DNA from 2 places in the Variovorax sp. GW821-FHT09D04 genome. Region 1 is predicted to be linked to the other one. Evidence: predicted binding sites of a transcription regulator. Region 1 holds the regulator's gene; the other holds the start of a gene.
What was found. The regulator HrcA, encoded in region 1, represses chaperone genes, less so after heat shock. The targets are predictions, from matches to a motif close to TTAGCACTCNNNNNNNNNGAGTGCTAA.

Region 1 (8,361 bases):
CGGGTTGGGCAGCATGCGCACGTCGAACACGTAGTCGGCATCGAGCGGCACGCCGCGCTTGAAGGCGAAGGATTCGAACACCAGCGTCAGCGCGTTCTGCGGCGCCGAGATCAGCCCCTTGATGTAGCTCTGCAGCTGCGCGGGGCGGATGAGGCTGGTGTCGATCACGTCGGCGCCATCGCGCAGGTCGGCCAGCAGCTCGCGTTCGAGTTCGATGGCCTGCACCAGCACGCGGTGCTGCTCAGGTACGTCGGTGCGGCTTTCCTGGCGCGAGAGCGGGTGGCGCCGGCGCGTTTCCGAATAGCGGCGCAGCAGCGCGTCGGTGGTCGCGTCGAGGAACAGCGAGCGCAGCGAGACGCCGTCGGCGCGCAGCGCTTCGAGCTGCTGCGGAACGATCGGCAGCGACACGCCGCTGCGCACGTCCATCGCGATCGCCACGCGCGTGGCTTGCTGTTCGTGCTGCAGCGCGATGAAAGCGGTGAGCAGTTCGGGCGGCAGGTTGTCGACGCAGTAGTAGCCGGCGTCTTCCAGCGCGTGCAGCGCCACCGACTTGCCGGAGCCCGACATGCCGGTGATGAGGACGAGGTCGAGATTCATGTTCATGGGGCGGTCGCCGGCGTCTTGTGGCCCAGCATTTCGCGCGCATGGGCCAACGAGGTGGCCGACACCTTTTCGCCGCCCAGCATGCGGGCGATTTCGCGGGCGCGGTCGTCGGCTGCCAGGCGCGACACGCCGCTTTCGGTGCGCGGGCCGTCCGTGCCGGCCGCCGTCGTCTGGCGCTTGGCGACCACGAGGTGGTGGTCGGCGCAGGCCGCCACCTGCGGCAGGTGGGTCACGGCGAGCACCTGGCGATCGCGGCCGAGCTGCTTCATGAGGCGGCCCACGGTTTCGGCCACCGCGCCGCCCACGCCGGCATCGACCTCGTCGAAGATCAGCGTCTGCGCGGCGCCCAGTTCGCTGGTCGTCACGGCGATGGCCAGTGCGATGCGCGAGAGCTCGCCGCCCGAGGCCACCTTGCCGATGGCGCGCGGCGTGCTGCCGGCGTGGCCGGCCACCAGGAACGAGATTTCTTCGAGGCCGGCGCGGCCGGGCTGTGCCAGCGGCTGTAGTTCGACGTCGAAGCGCCCGCCCTGCATGCCCAGGCCCTGCATCGCCTGCGTGACCGCCTGGGCCAGGCGCGGCGCCGCCTGCTTGCGGATCTTGCCGAGGGCCTTGGCTTCCTTCATGTAGGCCTGTTGCGTGTTCTGCTCGGCGCGCTCCAGACCTTCGAGGTCGCTTTGCGCGTCGAGCGCCTGCAACTCGGCCTGCCAGCCGGCCAGCAGCGCGGGCAGCTCGGCCGGCGTGCGCTTGTAGCGGCGCGCGAGCGACATCCACAGGCCCATGCGTTCGTCGAGTTCGGCGAGGGTCTTGGGATCGGTGTCGGTGTCGCGCAGGTAGCCGTGCAGCGAGTGGGCCGCGTCCGAGGCCTGCGCCACGCAGGAGGCCAGCACCTCGCCCAGCGTGCGGAATTCGGGCTCGATGTGCTCGCAGTTCTGCAGCAGCGTCGCGGCGCGCGTGAGGGCGGCGAGGGCGCCGTTGTCGTCGTCTTCGAGCGCCTGGCTCGCGCCCTGGGCGGCGTCGATGAGCGCCTGCGCGTTCGAGATGCGCGAGTGGTGGGCCGAGAGTTCTTCCCATTCGTCGGCGCCCGGCGCCAGCTTCGCGACTTCGGAAATCTGCCACTGCAGCCGCTCGCGCTCGCGCTGCAGCGAGTCTTGCGCCGAGCGTGCGTGCTCGAGCGCCGAGAGCGCCTGGCGCCAGCTCTGCCAGGCGGCGTCGAGCGCGTCGGTGCGCGCGCCCGCGTAGGCGTCGAGCAGGCCGCGCACGGCCTCGGGGCGGGTCAGGCTCTGCCAGGCGTGCTGGCCGTGGATGTCGAGCAGGCGGTCGCCGAGTTCGCGCAGCTGCGTGGCGGTGGCGGGGCTGCCGTTGATCCAGCCGCGGCTGCGTCCCTGCAGGTCGACCGTGCGGCGCAGCAGCAGGCCGTCGCCGGCCTCGAAACCGCCTTCGTCGAGCCAGCCGGCCAGGGCCGGGTCGGCGTCGAACTCGGCGCTCACGTCGAGCCGCTCGGCGCCTTCGCGCACGGCACCGGCATCGGCGCGGTTGCCCAGCGCCAGCTGCAGCGCGTCGATCAGGATGGACTTGCCGGCGCCGGTTTCCCCGGTCAGCACCGTGAAGCCGGCGGACAGGTCGAGTTCAAGGGACCGCACGATCACGAAGTCGCGCAGTGCGATGCGTCGCAAAGCCATCTCAGTTCGTCCTCAAGCTGGGGGCGTGGTCCTTCATTCAGGAGCCCCCTTCGTTCCAATGGAGTTTTTTCCGCAGCGTGTCGAAGTAGCTCCAGCCGCGCGGGTGCAGGAAGCGCACCCGGAAGTCGGAGCGGCGCACCACCACGCGGTCGCCGATAGCGAGCGAGGCGAGCGACTGCATGTCGAAATTGGCGCTGGCGTCGCGCCCGCTCACCAGCTCGATCACGATCTCGTCGGCGTCGGGCAGCAGCACGGGGCGGTTGGACAGCGTGTGCGGCGCGATCGGCACCATCACCCAGCCCGGCACCGCCGGATGCAGCAGCGGCCCGCCGGCCGACAGCGCGTAGGCCGTCGAGCCCGTGGGCGACGCGATGATCAGCCCGTCGGCGCGCTGGTTGGCCACGAAATGGCGGCCCACCGACACGCGCATCTCGACCATGCCCGAGGTGGCGCCGCGGTTGACCACCACGTCGTTCATCGCGAGCGCGTCGAACACCAGGGCCTCATCGCGGATCACCTGCGCGTGCATCAGGCTGCGGTGGTCTTCTTCGTATTCGCCGGCCAGCATCGGGATCAGCGTGGCCTGGTAGTTGTCCAGCGGGATGTCGGTGATGAAGCCGAGCCGCCCGCGGTTGATGCCGATGAGCGGGATGCCGTAGCACGCGAGCTGCCGGCCGATGCCGAGCATGGTGCCGTCACCGCCGACCACGAGGCCGAGGTCGCAGCGCTGGCCGATTTCTTCGACCGACAGCGCCTGGTAGCGCGGGTGGGGCGGTGCGTCGGTGTCCTCGCAGGACGAACGCTCCACGAACACCGTGCAACCCTGCGATTCGAGGAAGGCGCCGATGCCCTCCATCACGCCGTCGCGCGCATCGGCTTGCGCCCGGGCGCCGGAAGCCTGGTATTTGCCGATCAGGGCGACGTGACGAAAGCGTGAGGTCATAGCTCACAAATTACAACACTAAAATCTTGCAATGCTGGACGACCGTGCCAAGTTGCTGTTGAAGACGCTGGTCGAGCGTTACATCGCCGATGGGCAACCCGTCGGATCGCGCACGCTCTCGCGTTCGGCGGGGCTGGATCTCTCGCCTGCGACCATCCGCAACGTCATGTCCGACCTCGAGGCGCTGGGGCTCATCGCCAGCCCTCACACCTCGGCCGGACGCGTGCCGACCACGCGCGGCTACCGGCTCTTCGTCGACACCATGCTGACCGCGCAGCGCGAGCAGATGAGCACGCCGAGCCTGGCGGCCGACCAGCCGCAGAAGGTGATCGCCAACGCCGCGCACCTGCTGTCGAACCTGTCGCAGTTCGTGGGCGTCGTGATGGCGCCGCGCCGCGCCTCGGTGTTCAAGCAGATCGAATTCCTGCGCCTGTCGGAGCGGCGGCTGCTGGTGATCATCGTCTCGCCCGACGGCGACGTGCAGAACCGCGTGATCTTTCCGGAATCCGACTACTCGCAGTCGCAACTGGTCGAGGCCTCGAACTATATCAACGCGCACTTCGCGGGCCTGACGATCGAGCAGGTGCGCGACCGCCTGCAGTCCGAGGTCGAGAAGCTGCGCGGTGAAATCGCCGCGTTGATGCAGGCCGCGGTGCAGGTCAGCTCCGAAGTGCTCACCGATGCGCAGGCTGACGACGTCGTGATTTCGGGCGAGCGCAACCTGCTGTCGGTGACCGATTTTTCCAGCGACATGGGGCAGCTGCGGCGCGCCTTCGATCTTTTTGAAGAGAAGGCGCAGCTGATGCGGCTGCTCGACGTGTCGAGCAAGGCCGAGGGCGTGCGCATCTTCATCGGTGGCGAAAGCCAGGTCGTGCCCTTCGAGGAGCTGTCGATCGTCAGCGCCAACTACGAGGTGGACGGCCAGGTGGTCGGTACGCTGGGCGTGATCGGCCCGACCCGCATGCCGTACGACCGCATGATCCAGATCGTCGACATCACGTCGCGGCTGGTGAGCAACGCGCTGAGCCACCGCAAGTAAGCGGCTGCGCGCGGCGCATAGAATCGGGCCCGCGTGGGCCGTTAGCTCAGTTGGTTAGAGCAGCGGACTCATAATCCGTTGGTCGAGTGTTCAAGCCACTCACGGCCTACCACCACACATTCCCCCTCTGTAGACACTCCGACGAAGGCCGCATTGCGCGGCCTTTTTCCTTGCAACTGCGAGGGCGCGAGCGAGGCCTGTGGCCGCCGCCGATTTCACCTACGGCAAACACAGGATTCCTTCAGGTTGCAATGCAACATCGAAGGCAGAATGCACCATTTGAGTGCAAATGTAACGAGCCGGGTGATCCCTGCGCGCGCCGCACTGCGATTCCCGATGGCCATGACCCCGCTTTTCAAGCTCCTGCTTCCGATGTCCCTGCTCGCGCTCGCTGCATGCGGCGCCAAGCAGGCTTCCACCACCGATGACGCGCCGCCCGAAGTCGGCGTGGTGGCGCTGCACGCCAGCGACGTGGCCGTGCATACCGAGCTCGCGGGCCGCACAGCCGCCTACCGCGTCTCCGAGGTGAGGCCACAGGTCAACGGCATCGTGCGCAAGCGGCTGTTCGAAGAGGGCGGCATGGTCCGCGCGGGCCAGGTGCTGTACGAGATCGAGCCCGGCCCGTTCGAGGCCGCGCACGAGCAGGCGCAGGCCACGCTGGCCACCTCGCAGGCCACCATCGCCAGCCTGCGCGGCAAGGCCGATCGCTTTGGCGAACTGGTCAAGGCCAATGCCGTGAGCAGGCAGGAACACGAAGAGGCGCAGGCGGCGCTGGTGCAGGCGCAAGCCGGCGTGAAGGCCGCGCAGGCGGCCGTGAAGGCGGCGCGCATCAACCTCGACTTCACGCGCATCACCGCACCCATCGCGGGACGCATCGGCCGTTCCGCCGTGACCGAAGGCGCGCTCGTGGTGCCGGGCCAGGCGATGGCACTGGCGACGATCCAGCGGCTCGATCCGATCTATGTCGACGTGGTGCAGTCGAGCCTGGAACTGACGAAGCTCAAGCGTCGCTTCATCTCGGGCGACATGGCGCCGGCCAGCACCCAGGTCCGCCTGCGCATGGAAGACGGCCTGCCTTACCCGCATGCCGGCACGCTGAAGTTCTCCGAAGTGGCCGTCGACGAGGCCACCGGCTCGGTCACGTTGCGCGCGGAATTCCCGAACCCGCAAGGGCTGCTGCTGCCGGGCATGTACGTGCGCGCGCAGGTCGAGTCTGGCGTGGAGCGTCAGGCCATCCTGGCACCGCAGCGCGGCGTGGCGCGCAACGAGAAGGGCGAGCCGACCGCGCTGGTGGTGGCGCCCGACAACAAGGTCGAGCTGCGCGCGCTCGAAGTGCGCAGCACCGAGGGCGAGCACTGGGTCGTGACCCGGGGCCTGCGCGAGGGCGACCGCCTGGTGGTCGATGGCCTGCAGCGCGCACGCCCGGGCGAAAAAGTGAAGCCGGTGTCGGTGTCCACGGCGGGTGCATCGTCCGCCGCCGCGCCTTCCCCGGCCGATTGACGAGAAACCGCAACCTTCCGTGATCGCTCATTTCTTCATCCAGCGGCCCGTCTTCGCCTGGGTCATCGCCATCCTCATCATGCTGGCCGGCGGCGTGGCCATTCGCACGCTGCCGGTGTCGCAGTACCCGGACATCGCGCCGCCGACCGTGGTCGTGTCGGCCAACTACCCCGGTGCCTCGGCGCAGGCGGTGGAAAACAGCGTCACGCAGGTGCTCGAGCAGCAGCTCAAGGGCATCGACGGCCTGATGTACTTCAAGTCGACCAGCAGCGCCGCCGGCTGGGCCGAGATCAACGTCACCTTCCGCCAGGGCATCGACCCCGACACCGCGCAGGTGCAGGTGCAGAACAAGGTCAGTCAGGCCACCAGCCGGCTGCCGCAGGCGGTGCAGCAGCAGGGCGTGACGGTCGCCAAGTCGCAGAACAACTTCCTGCTGATCGTGGCGCTCTACGACGAGACCGGCCAGCGCACCGACACCGACATCGCTGACTGGATGGCCAGCAACCTGCGCGACCCGATCAGCCGTGTCGACGGCGTGGGCTCGGTGCAGGCCTTTGGCGCGGCGTACGCCATGCGCATCTGGCTCGACCCGCACCGGCTGGCGAGCTACCAGCTGATGCCGTCCGACGTCACGGCCGCCATCACCGCGCAGAACACGCAGGTGTCGGTGGGCGAGATCGGCGCGCGGCCGTCGGCGCCGACGCAGCACCTGAACGCCACCGTCACCGCGATGTCGCGGCTGCAGACGCCCGACCAGTTCAAGGCCATCGTGCTCAAGACGCAGGCCGACGGCGCCGTGGTGCGGCTGGGCGACGTGGCGCGCGTGGAGATCGGCAGCGAGTCGTATGCCGAGACCACGCGCCTGAACGGCCACCCGGCCGCGGGCTCGGCCGTGATGCTGGCGCCCGGCGCCAACGCGCTGACCACCGCCCGCGCGGTGAAGGCGCGCATCGCCGAACTCGAACGCTCGCTGCCTGCCGGCCTGCGCGTGGCCTACGCGGAAGACACCACGCGCTTCGTCAAGATCTCGATCCAGTCGGTCATCCGGACGCTGCTGGAGGCCATCGCGCTGGTGGTGGTCGTGATGTTCCTCTTCCTGCAGAACTGGCGCGCCACGGTGATCCCCGCGATCACCGTGCCGGTGGTGCTGCTGGGCACCTTCGGCGTGCTGGCGGCCTTCGGCTATTCGATCAACGTGCTCACGCTGTTCGGCATGGTGCTGGCCATCGGCCTGCTGGTGGACGACGCGATCGTGGTGGTGGAGAACGTCGAGCGCGTCATGCACGAAGAGGGGCTCGATGCGAAGGCCGCCACGATCAAGTCGATGAAGGAAATCACCGGCGCGCTGGTCGGCATCGCGGTGGTGGTGTCGGCGGTGTTCCTGCCCATGGCCTTCTTCGGCGGCTCGGTGGGCGTGATCTACCGGCAGTTCTCGGTGACCATCATCGCGTCGATGGTGCTGTCGGTGGTGGTGGCCATCGTGCTCATCCCGGCGCTGTGCGCGCGCTTCCTGAAAGCCGGCGTGCCGCCGCGCACGCGCGGCTTCCTGGGCGCGTTCGACCGCCGCTTCGACGCCGCGCAGGGCCGCTACGTGGGCGTGCTGGGCCGCATCCTGCGCAAGCCGCTGCGTTTCACGGCGGTGTACGTCGCCATCGTGGCCGGCATGGGCCTGCTGTACCTCAGCCTGCCCGGCGGCTTCCTGCCGGAAGAGGACCAGGGCAGCGTGATGGTGATCGCGACGCTGCCGGCCGGCGCCACTTCGGGCCGCACCGACGAAGTGAACCGCGCGATCGAAAAGCACTTTCTCGAGACCGAGAAGGACACGACCGACACCATCTTCACGCTCACCGGCTGGAGCTACAGCGGCTCGGGGCAGAACATGGGCATGGCGTTTGTCTCGCTGAAGGACTGGTCCGAACGCGCCAGTGCGGACAAGCGTGCGCACGCCATCGTCGAGCGTGCCGGCAAGGCGCTGGCCAAGCAGCAGCGCGACGCCGAGGTCTTCGGCATAGTGCCGCCGCCCATCGAGGGGCTGGGTGAGTCGAACGGCTTCGAGTTCTGGCTGCAGGACATCTCGGGCATGGGCGCCGAGCGGCTGTTGCAGGCGCGCGAAAAGCTGGTGCGCGAGGCCAACAAGGACCCGCGCCTGCAGTCGGTGCGCGCCAACAGCGTGGCCGGCACGCCGCAGCTGCAGGTCGACATCGACCAGCTGAAGGCCTCGGCCCTGCGGCTGTCGCTGGACGACGTGAACACCACGCTGGGCATTGCCTGGGGCGGCAGCTACGTCAACGACTTCATCGACCGCGGCCGCGTGAAACGCGTGTACGTGCAGGCCGATGCGCCGTACCGCTCGGCGCCGGACGACATCGGCCAGTGGTTCGTGCGCGGCAGCACGGGCGCGATGACGCCGTTCTCGGCCTTTGCCACCACGCGCTGGTCGCAGGGCGCGTCGCAGCTGGAGCGCTACAACGGCCTGCCCGCGGTGCAGATCCAGGGCGCGGCCGCGCAGGGTACGAGCTCGGGCACGGCCATGGCGGCCATCGAGACCCTCGCGAAGAAGCAGCGCGGCACGGGCCAGGCCTGGAGCGGCCTGTCGT
Region 2 (8,361 bases), on a different contig from region 1:
CGCGCAGCTGGGCGCGGCCTATGCGGCGCCGTACCTCGGCCGGCTCGAAGACGCCGGCATCGACGGGCTGGCGCTCATCGCGCAGATGCAGTCGCTGGTGGCGCAACGGCCTTCGCCGGGTACGCGGCTGCTGGTGGCGAGCATCCGTTCGCGCGCGGCCTACCTGGCGCTGCTGGGGTTGGGCGTGGGCGCCATCACCATTCCGCCGCGCCTCTTTGCCGAGCTGCTCGACCATCCCGCCACCCTGGCTGCCGAAGCGGGTTTCCTGGCCGACGCCCGCGCCTTGCCCTGACAGAAGAAGAAAATCCAAGCACCATGCGCATTGCACTCACGGGCGAGGCCCTGATCGATTTCACCGCCGGCGAAGGCGGCACTCTGGCGTTCCTCGGCCATGAAGGCGGCTCGCCGCTGAACACGGCCGTGGCCTGTGCACGGCTTGGACAGCCGACCGGCTTTCTCACGCAGCTGTCCACCGACCTGTTCGGCGAGCGGCTGATGGCCTTTCTCGAACGCAACGGCGTCGACACCCGGCTCATCCTGCGCAGCGACGCGCCGTCGACGCTGGCGTTCGTGGAGCGCACGCCGCAGACCAATCGCTACGCCTTCTACACAAGCGGCAGCGCCGACGCCACCTGGGCGCCCGAGCCGCTGCCGCAGCTGCCCGCGGAATGCCGCTTCCTGCACTTCGGCTCGATCTCGCTGCTGCAGGAGCCGGCGTCGTCGCGCATCGCCGACCTCGTGGCCGCCCACACGGGGCGCTGCGTGATCGTGTTCGATCCCAACGTGCGGCCCAGCCTGATCCCGAACATGGCCGCCTACCGCGCCCGCGTCAGCGAGTGGTTCGCCATGGCCGACCTGGTCAAGCTCAGCGACGAAGACGCCGCGCTGCTCGCCCCCGGGCGACCGGTCGATGCGCTCGCGGCCGAGTGCCTCACGGCCGGCGCGCGCGCCGTGGTCGTCACGCGCGGCGGCGCCGGTGCCACGCTGTGGCGCACCGGCAGCGCGCCGCTCACCGTGGCCGCGCCGCGCGTCGAGGTGGTCGACACCATCGGCGCGGGCGACACCTTCACCGCCGGGCTGTCCGTGGCGCTGCTGGCGCATGGCGTCGAGCATCCGGCGCAACTGGCCGAGCTCGGCGACGACGCCTGGCGCGCCGTGATGCGCTTTGCCGCCACCGCCGCGGCCCTGAACTGCACCCGCGAGGGCGCCGATCCACCGACGCTGGAAGCCGTTCGCACGGCGCTTTCGCAGGAAGACAACGAGGCCGTCGCTTCCCGGCCCTGATCGATCCGTGCCGCCATGACCACGACCACCCGCAAACGCGCGATCCCTCGCCAACGCCAACCCGAGCTGGAGCGCGACTTCGCGCGCTCCCCGTCGCTGGGCTACGAGGCCCCGGAAGAAACCGGCCTGGTGCGCTGTCTCGCGCACGGCTTTCCGAGCCCGCTGGTGCGATGGCACTTCCATGAAGACTACGAGCTGCACCTGATCACCGAGACCTCGGGCAAGGCCTTCATCGGCGACTGGATCGGACCGTTCCAGCCCGGGCATCTCGTGCTGTGCGGGCCGCGCCTGCCGCACAACTGGATCTCGCTGGACGTGCCCGAAGAAGGCGCGGCCGGGCGCGACCGCGTGATCCAGTTCCGCCACGAGCCCATCGAGCGCGCAGCCGCTGAGATTCCCGAACTGCGCGACGTGATGCCGCTGCTCGACCGCGCGCGCCACGGCATCGAGTTCTTCGGCATGTCGGAACAGGCGCTGGCGCACTGGGACGCCATCAAGGCCGCGCGCGGCGTGCGCCGCCTGGGCCTGTTCTGCGAGTTCATGGCCGACCTGGCGCAGTGCACCGACTACCGGCTGCTGTCGAGCGTGCAGATGCAGGGCGTGCAGGGCAGCGACGGCGATGCGCAGGTCGACCAGATCAACGACATCGTGAACCGCATCACCAACAACATGACCGACTCGATCTCGATGTCGGACGTGGCCGCCGAGCTGGGCATGAGCGAGAGCCGCTTCAGCCGCTTCTTCCGCCGCTCGACCGGCAACAGCTTCACCGACTTCGTGAACCGCGTGCGCATCAACAGCGCCTGCCACCTGCTGATGCAGACCGACCACTACGTGACCGACATCTGCTACCAGGTGGGCTTCAACAACGTGGCGAACTTCAACCGGCGCTTTCTCGAAATCAAGGGCATGACGCCGAGCGAGTTCAGGCGCCAGGCCGACACGCGCTTCGGCTGACTTCTTTCAAGGCGAACGCGCCCGCTCCGAAGGCGCCATCAGGGAGACCATCTTGTATCTGGGACTCGACCTCGGCACGTCCGAGCTCAAGGCATTGCTGCTCGCGGACGATCACCGCATCGTCGGCGTGGCACGCGCGCCGCTCACGGTCGACCGGCCGCAGCCGCTGTGGTCGGAACAGGCACCCGCCCAATGGTGGCGGGCGCTCGAGGCCGTCATGGCCGAACTGCGCACCACGCATGCCGAGGCGTTGTCGCAGGTGCGCGCCATCGGCCTCTCGGGCCAGATGCACGGCGCCACGCTGCTCGACGCGGCGGGCGAGGTGCTGCGCCCGGCCATCCTCTGGAACGACGGCCGCAGCGGTGCGCAGTGCGAGGCGCTCACGCGCGCCGTGCCGCGCCTGGGCGAGATCGCGGGCAACCTCGCGATGCCCGGCTTCACCGCGCCCAAGCTGCTGTGGGTGCGCGAGCACGAGCCCGAGGTCTTCGCCCGCGTGGCGCGCGTGCTGCTGCCCAAGGACTGGCTGCGCTTCATGCTCAGCGGCGAGGCGGTCAGCGAGATGTCCGACGCGGCCGGCACGCTCTGGCTCGACGTGGGCGCGCGCGACTGGTCCGACGAACTGCTCGCCGCCACGGGGCTCACGCGCGATCACATGCCGCGGCTGGTCGAGGGCAGTGAAGTCTCCGCGCTGCTCAAGCCGGAACTGGCGGCGCGCTGGGGATTGCGCGACGGCGTGAAGATCGCCGGCGGCGCGGGCGACAACGCCGCCAGCGCGGTCGGCATGGGGCTCGTCGAGCCGGGGCAGGGCTTCGTCTCGCTCGGCACCTCGGGCGTGGTGTTCGTCTCGACCGACCGCTTTTTGCCGAACCCCGCGCAGGCGATGCACGCCTTCTGCCACGCGCTGCCCAGGCGCTGGCACCAGATGTCGGTGATGCTCTCGGCCGCCAGCGCGGTGAGCTGGGCGGCGAAGACCTTCAAGTTCGCGGACGAGGCGGCGTTGCTCGAAGCCGCGGCGTCGGTCGCGCTGGCGGACCGGGCGCGCTGCCCGCTGTTCCTGCCGTACCTGTCGGGCGAGCGTTCGCCACACAACAACCCGAATGCGCAAGGGGTGCTGTTCGGCCTCACGCATGCGCATGGCCCGGCGGAGATCGCCTATGCCGTGGTCGAGGGCGTGAGCTTCGGTTTGCGCGATGGCTTCGACACGCTGCGCCTGCCGGCCGACATGCCGCTGCGCGAAGTCGCGCTCGTGGGTGGGGGGGCGCGCAGTGTGTGGTGGGGGCAGTTGCTGGCCGACATCTTCCAAGTCGAGCTCACGCTCTACGCAGGCAGCGAGACGGGCGGGGCGCTCGGCGCGGCGCGCCTAGCGTGGCTGGCCGATGGGGGCGAGGTCGCCGAGGTGTGCACGCTGCCGCCGGTGAAGCAGACGCTGGAGCCTTCATCCGAAGGAGCCGATGGACACAAGACGCGGCATGCGCGGTTCCAAGTGCTGTACATGGCGCTGCGCGACCAGTTCCGCTGAACCTTCCGCACAAAGAAAAAGGGCCGCTTGCGCGGCCCTTTTTACTTTGGTGAGCAGAGCTCAGCCGGGCATTACATGCCCATGCCGCCCATGCCGCCCATGCCACCCATGTCGGGCATGCCACCGCCGCCGGCGCCGGACTCGTCCTTGGGTGCGTCAGCAACCATGGCTTCGGTCGTCAGCAGCAGCGAGGACACCGAAGCGGCGTTCTGCAGTGCGGTGCGGGTGACCTTCGTCGGGTCCAGGATGCCCAGCTCGAGCATGTCGCCGTACGTGTCGTTCGCAGCGTTGAAGCCGTAGTTGCCCTTGCCGGCCAGCACAGCGTTCACCACCACCGAGGCTTCGCCGCCGGCGTTGTTCACGATTTCGCGCAGGGGCGCTTCGATGGCCTTCAGCACCAGCTTGATGCCGGCTTCTTGATCAGCGTTGTCGCCCTTGACCGACTCGCCCACGGCTTGCTTGGCACGCAGCAGCGCCACGCCGCCGCCAGCCACAACGCCTTCTTCCACTGCAGCGCGGGTGGCGTGCAGGGCGTCTTCGACGCGAGCCTTCTTTTCCTTCATTTCGACTTCGGTGGCAGCGCCAACCTTGATCACTGCCACGCCGCCGGCCAGCTTGGCCACGCGCTCTTGCAGCTTTTCACGGTCGTAGTCGCTGGTCGCTTCTTCGATCTGAACGCGCACTTGCTTCACGCGGGCTTCGATGTCACCAGCAGCGCCAGCGCCGTCGATGATGATCGTGTTTTCCTTGCCCACTTCGATGCGCTTGGCTTGACCCAGGTCGGCCAGCGTCACCTTTTCGAGCGTCAGGCCCACTTCTTCAGCGATGACCTTGCCGCCCGTCAGGATGGCGATGTCTTCCAGCATGGCCTTGCGGCGGTCGCCGAAGCCAGGAGCCTTCACAGCCACGACCTTCAGGATGCCGCGGATCGTGTTCACGACCAGCGTCGCCAGGGCTTCGCCTTCGACTTCTTCGGCAATGATCAGCAGCGGACGGCCCGCCTTGGCGACTTGCTCCAGCACGGGCAGCAGGTCACGGATGTTGCTGATCTTCTTGTCGAACAGCAGCACGAAGGGGTTGTCGAGCAGCGCCGATTGCTTCTCGGGGTTGTTGATGAAGTAGGGCGACAGGTAGCCGCGGTCGAACTGCATGCCTTCGACGACGTCGAGTTCGCTGTCCAGCGACTTGCCGTCTTCCACGGTGATCACGCCTTCCTTGCCGACCTTGTCCATCGCGTCAGCGATGAGCTTGCCGATGGTTTCGTCGCTGTTGGCCGAGATGGAGCCGACTTGCGCGATTTCCTTCGAGGTGGTGGTGGGCTTGGAAGCCTTCTTCAGCTCGGCGACCAGGGCCGTGACAGCCTTGTCGATGCCGCGCTTCAGGTCCATCGGGTTCATGCCGGCAGCCACCAGCTTGAAACCTTCGCGAACGATGGCTTGTGCCAGGACCGTGGCGGTCGTGGTGCCGTCACCAGCGTTGTCGCTGGTCTTGGAGGCCACTTCCTTCACGAGCTGGGCGCCCATGTTCTGCAGCTTGTCCTTGAGTTCGATTTCCTTGGCCACGGACACACCGTCCTTGGTCACGGTGGGGGCGCCGAACGAACGCTCGAGCACCACGTTGCGGCCCTTGGGGCCCAGGGTCACTTTGACTGCGTTGGCCAGGATGTTGACACCCTCGACCATGCGTGCGCGGGCTTCGCCGCCGAAGACTACGTCTTTTGCTGCCATGATGAATTAACTCCGAATGGATTGGATTGGATGGGATCGAAAGGGAGGAGAAGAATTACTTCTCGACGACTGCGAACAGGTCGTCTTCCTTCATCACGAGCAGTTCGTCGCCATCGACCTTGACGGTCTGGCCGCTGTACTTGCCGAACAGGACGCGGTCGCCGACCTTGACGGTCAGTGCGGCCAGTTCGCCCTTGTCGTTGCGCTTGCCCGGGCCCACGGCCAGGACTTCACCCTGATCGGGCTTTTCGGCGGCTGCGTCGGGGATGACGATGCCGGAGGCGGTCTTGGTTTCGCTGTCAACACGCTTGACGATCACGCGATCGGCCAAAGGACGAAGTTTCATTGCATCTCCTGGAGGGTAAGAAACGGGTTTGTTTGTGGTCGGGCGCCGGAGAAACCGGCGACCTGTCGACTGGATGGGAGGGCTGTTAGCACTCGTCAGCAGCGAGTGCTAATCATAAGGGCATTCGATGACCTTTCAAGGGCGGCGCCCTTGCCGCCGTTTGGCACCGCCGGGCTTTTCCGGGGAAACACCGGGTGGCCGGGTGCCTTCGGCCGGGAAGCTTTGAGATATTTTGCCCGGGCAAAATAAGACCGTGCCCATGTCGCCGATGCACAGAGGTCGAACGCGCAGATTGCTTTTTTGTAATCCGGGTGATCGGTGGTGGACGGGCTTGGCTTCCTAGAGTCGCGGCATCCCGGCAACCTCCAAGGACACCATGACACACACCTTCCGCAACACCGTTTTCGCTGCAGGAGCCGCACTGGCCGCTGCCGGCGCGTTCGCCTCGGGCACCCACGCCGGTGGCCACGGCCACGATGCCGCAGCCGCCGTCGGCAAGCCCGGCGTGGCCGCCAAGGTGACGCGCACGGTCCAGGTCGACATGACGGACTCGATGCGCTTCACGCCGGCGGACATCAAGGTCAAGCAGGGCGAGACGGTACGCTTCGTCGTCAAGAACTCCGGCGTCCTGAAGCACGAGCTCGTGCTCGGGACCGAGAAGGCGCTGCTGGCGCACTACGAGGCCATGAAGAAGAACCCCGAGATGGAGCACGCCGATCCGAACATGGTCACGCTGGCTGCGGGCAAGACCGGCGAGATCGTCTGGCAGTTCACCCAGGCCGGCAAGGTCGACTTCGGCTGCCTGCAGCCGGGCCACTACGACGCCGGAATGAAGGGCGCGGTGCTGGTGGGCAAGGCCGGCAAGTGAGCGTCATGCGCACGCGTCTTTCACGCGCCGGCCGCCATGCCGGCGCTTTTTCTTCAAGGGTATCGCGCGACAGGGCTTGACCTTCACATCGTGTCAATCTGGACACTGATCGCTTCCCCCTCAAGGGCTTCCCCCTTTCCTGTCGGAGAACGCGAATGAACGACACGTCCACCAGGCACGCAGGACACCCCCACGGTCATCACGGCCACCACGATCACCACGCATCGCACGGGCATGCGCCCGCGGGCCCTGCGCAGCCCGCCGCGCAAGGCACGGTCTACACCTGCCCCATGCACCCGGAGATCCGGCAGGACCATCCCGGCAACTGCCCCAAGTGCGGCATGACGCTGGAGCCCGAGATGCCGACCCTCGACGAGGGTGAAGACCCCGAGCTGAAAGACTTCAAGCGGCGCTTCTTCTGGACGCTGCCGCTCAGCGTTGTCGTCACCGTGCTCGCCATGGCCGGCCACCGCCTGCAGTGGTTCGAGATGGGCACGCAAAGCTGGATCGAGCTCGTGCTCAGCGTGCCGATCGTGCTGTGGGCCGGGTGGCCGTTCTTTGTGCGCGCGGTGCAGTCGGTGGCGAACCGCAGCCCGAACATGTGGACCCTGATCGGCCTGGGCACGGCCGCCGCCTTTGTCTACAGCGTCGTGGCCACGGTGGCGCCCGGCGTGTTCCCCGCGTCGTTCGTGTCGATGGGGCGCGTGTCGGTCTACTTCGAAGCGGCGGCGGTGATCATTTCGCTCACCTTGCTGGGCCAGATCCTCGAGCTCAAGGCGCGCTCGCAAACCTCCGCGGCGATCAAGTCGCTGCTGGGGCTCGCGCCCAAGACAGCACGCCGGATCGGCGCCGACGGCACCGAGGAAGACGTGCCCATCGGCCACGTGCATGTCGGCGACAAGCTGCGCGTGCGCCCCGGAGAGAAGGTGCCGGTGGACGGCGTGGTGATCGAAGGCGGCAGCGCGGTCGACGAGTCGATGCTCACCGGCGAGCCGCTGCCCGTGACCAAGCGCGTGGGCGACAAGCTCATCGGCGCGACGCTCAACACCAACGGCGCCCTCGTCATGCAGTCGGAAAAGGTCGGCTCGCAGACCGTGCTCGCGAGCATCGTGCAGATGGTCGCGCAAGCCCAGCGCTCGCGCGCGCCGATGCAGCGGATGGCCGACCAGGTCGCCGGCTACTTCGTGATGACGGTGATCGCCATCGCGGTGCTGACCTTTTTCGCCTGGGGGTTCTTCGGGCCGCAGCCCAGCTGGGTCTACGGCCTCATCAATGCCGTGGCGGTGCTCATCATTGCCTGCCCCTGTGCGCTCGGCCTCGCGACGCCGATGTCGGTCATGGTCGCCACGGGCAAGGCGGCCACGCAGGGCGTGCTGTTCCGCGATGCCGCCGCGATCGAGAACTTCCGCAAGGTCGATGCGCTCATCGTCGACAAGACCGGCACCTTGACGGAAGGCCGGCCGCAGTTCGAGCGCGCGGTGCCTGCGCCGGGCTTCACCGCCGACGAGGTGCTGCGCCTGGCGGCCAGCCTGGACCAGGGCAGCGAGCACCCGCTGGCCGACGCCATCGTGCGGGCGGCGCGCGAGCGCCAGCTGGCGCTGGACACGCCCGAGGGTTTCGAATCCAGCAGCGGCATCGGCGTGAGCGGTGGCGTGGCCGG

Region 2: the regulator HrcA is predicted to act here: its motif matches at 5,919-5,945, upstream of AC07O4_RS28130 (co-chaperone GroES).

Annotation. Positions count from the first base shown of each region.
Region 1 covers NZ_JBWKPA010000004.1:371,800-380,160, reverse strand. Annotated here, with positions in the region: gene rapZ (RNase adapter RapZ) at 1-597, opposite strand, end outside; gene recN (DNA repair protein RecN) at 600-2,282, opposite strand; gene AC07O4_RS16075 (NAD kinase) at 2,320-3,225, opposite strand; gene hrcA (heat-inducible transcriptional repressor HrcA) at 3,257-4,264, shown strand; tRNA gene AC07O4_RS16065 (tRNA-Ile) at 4,300-4,376, shown strand; gene AC07O4_RS16060 (efflux RND transporter periplasmic adaptor subunit) at 4,637-5,764, shown strand; gene AC07O4_RS16055 (efflux RND transporter permease subunit) at 5,784-8,361, shown strand, end outside.
Region 2 covers NZ_JBWKPA010000013.1:6,080-14,440, forward strand. Annotated here, with positions in the region: gene AC07O4_RS28105 (transaldolase family protein) at 1-292, shown strand, start outside; gene AC07O4_RS28110 (carbohydrate kinase family protein) at 316-1,284, shown strand; gene AC07O4_RS28115 (AraC family transcriptional regulator) at 1,300-2,241, shown strand; gene xylB (xylulokinase) at 2,294-3,760, shown strand; gene groL (chaperonin GroEL) at 3,832-5,487, opposite strand; gene AC07O4_RS28130 (co-chaperone GroES) at 5,543-5,833, opposite strand; gene AC07O4_RS28135 (cupredoxin domain-containing protein) at 6,210-6,701, shown strand; gene AC07O4_RS28140 (copper-transporting P-type ATPase) at 6,857-8,361, shown strand, end outside.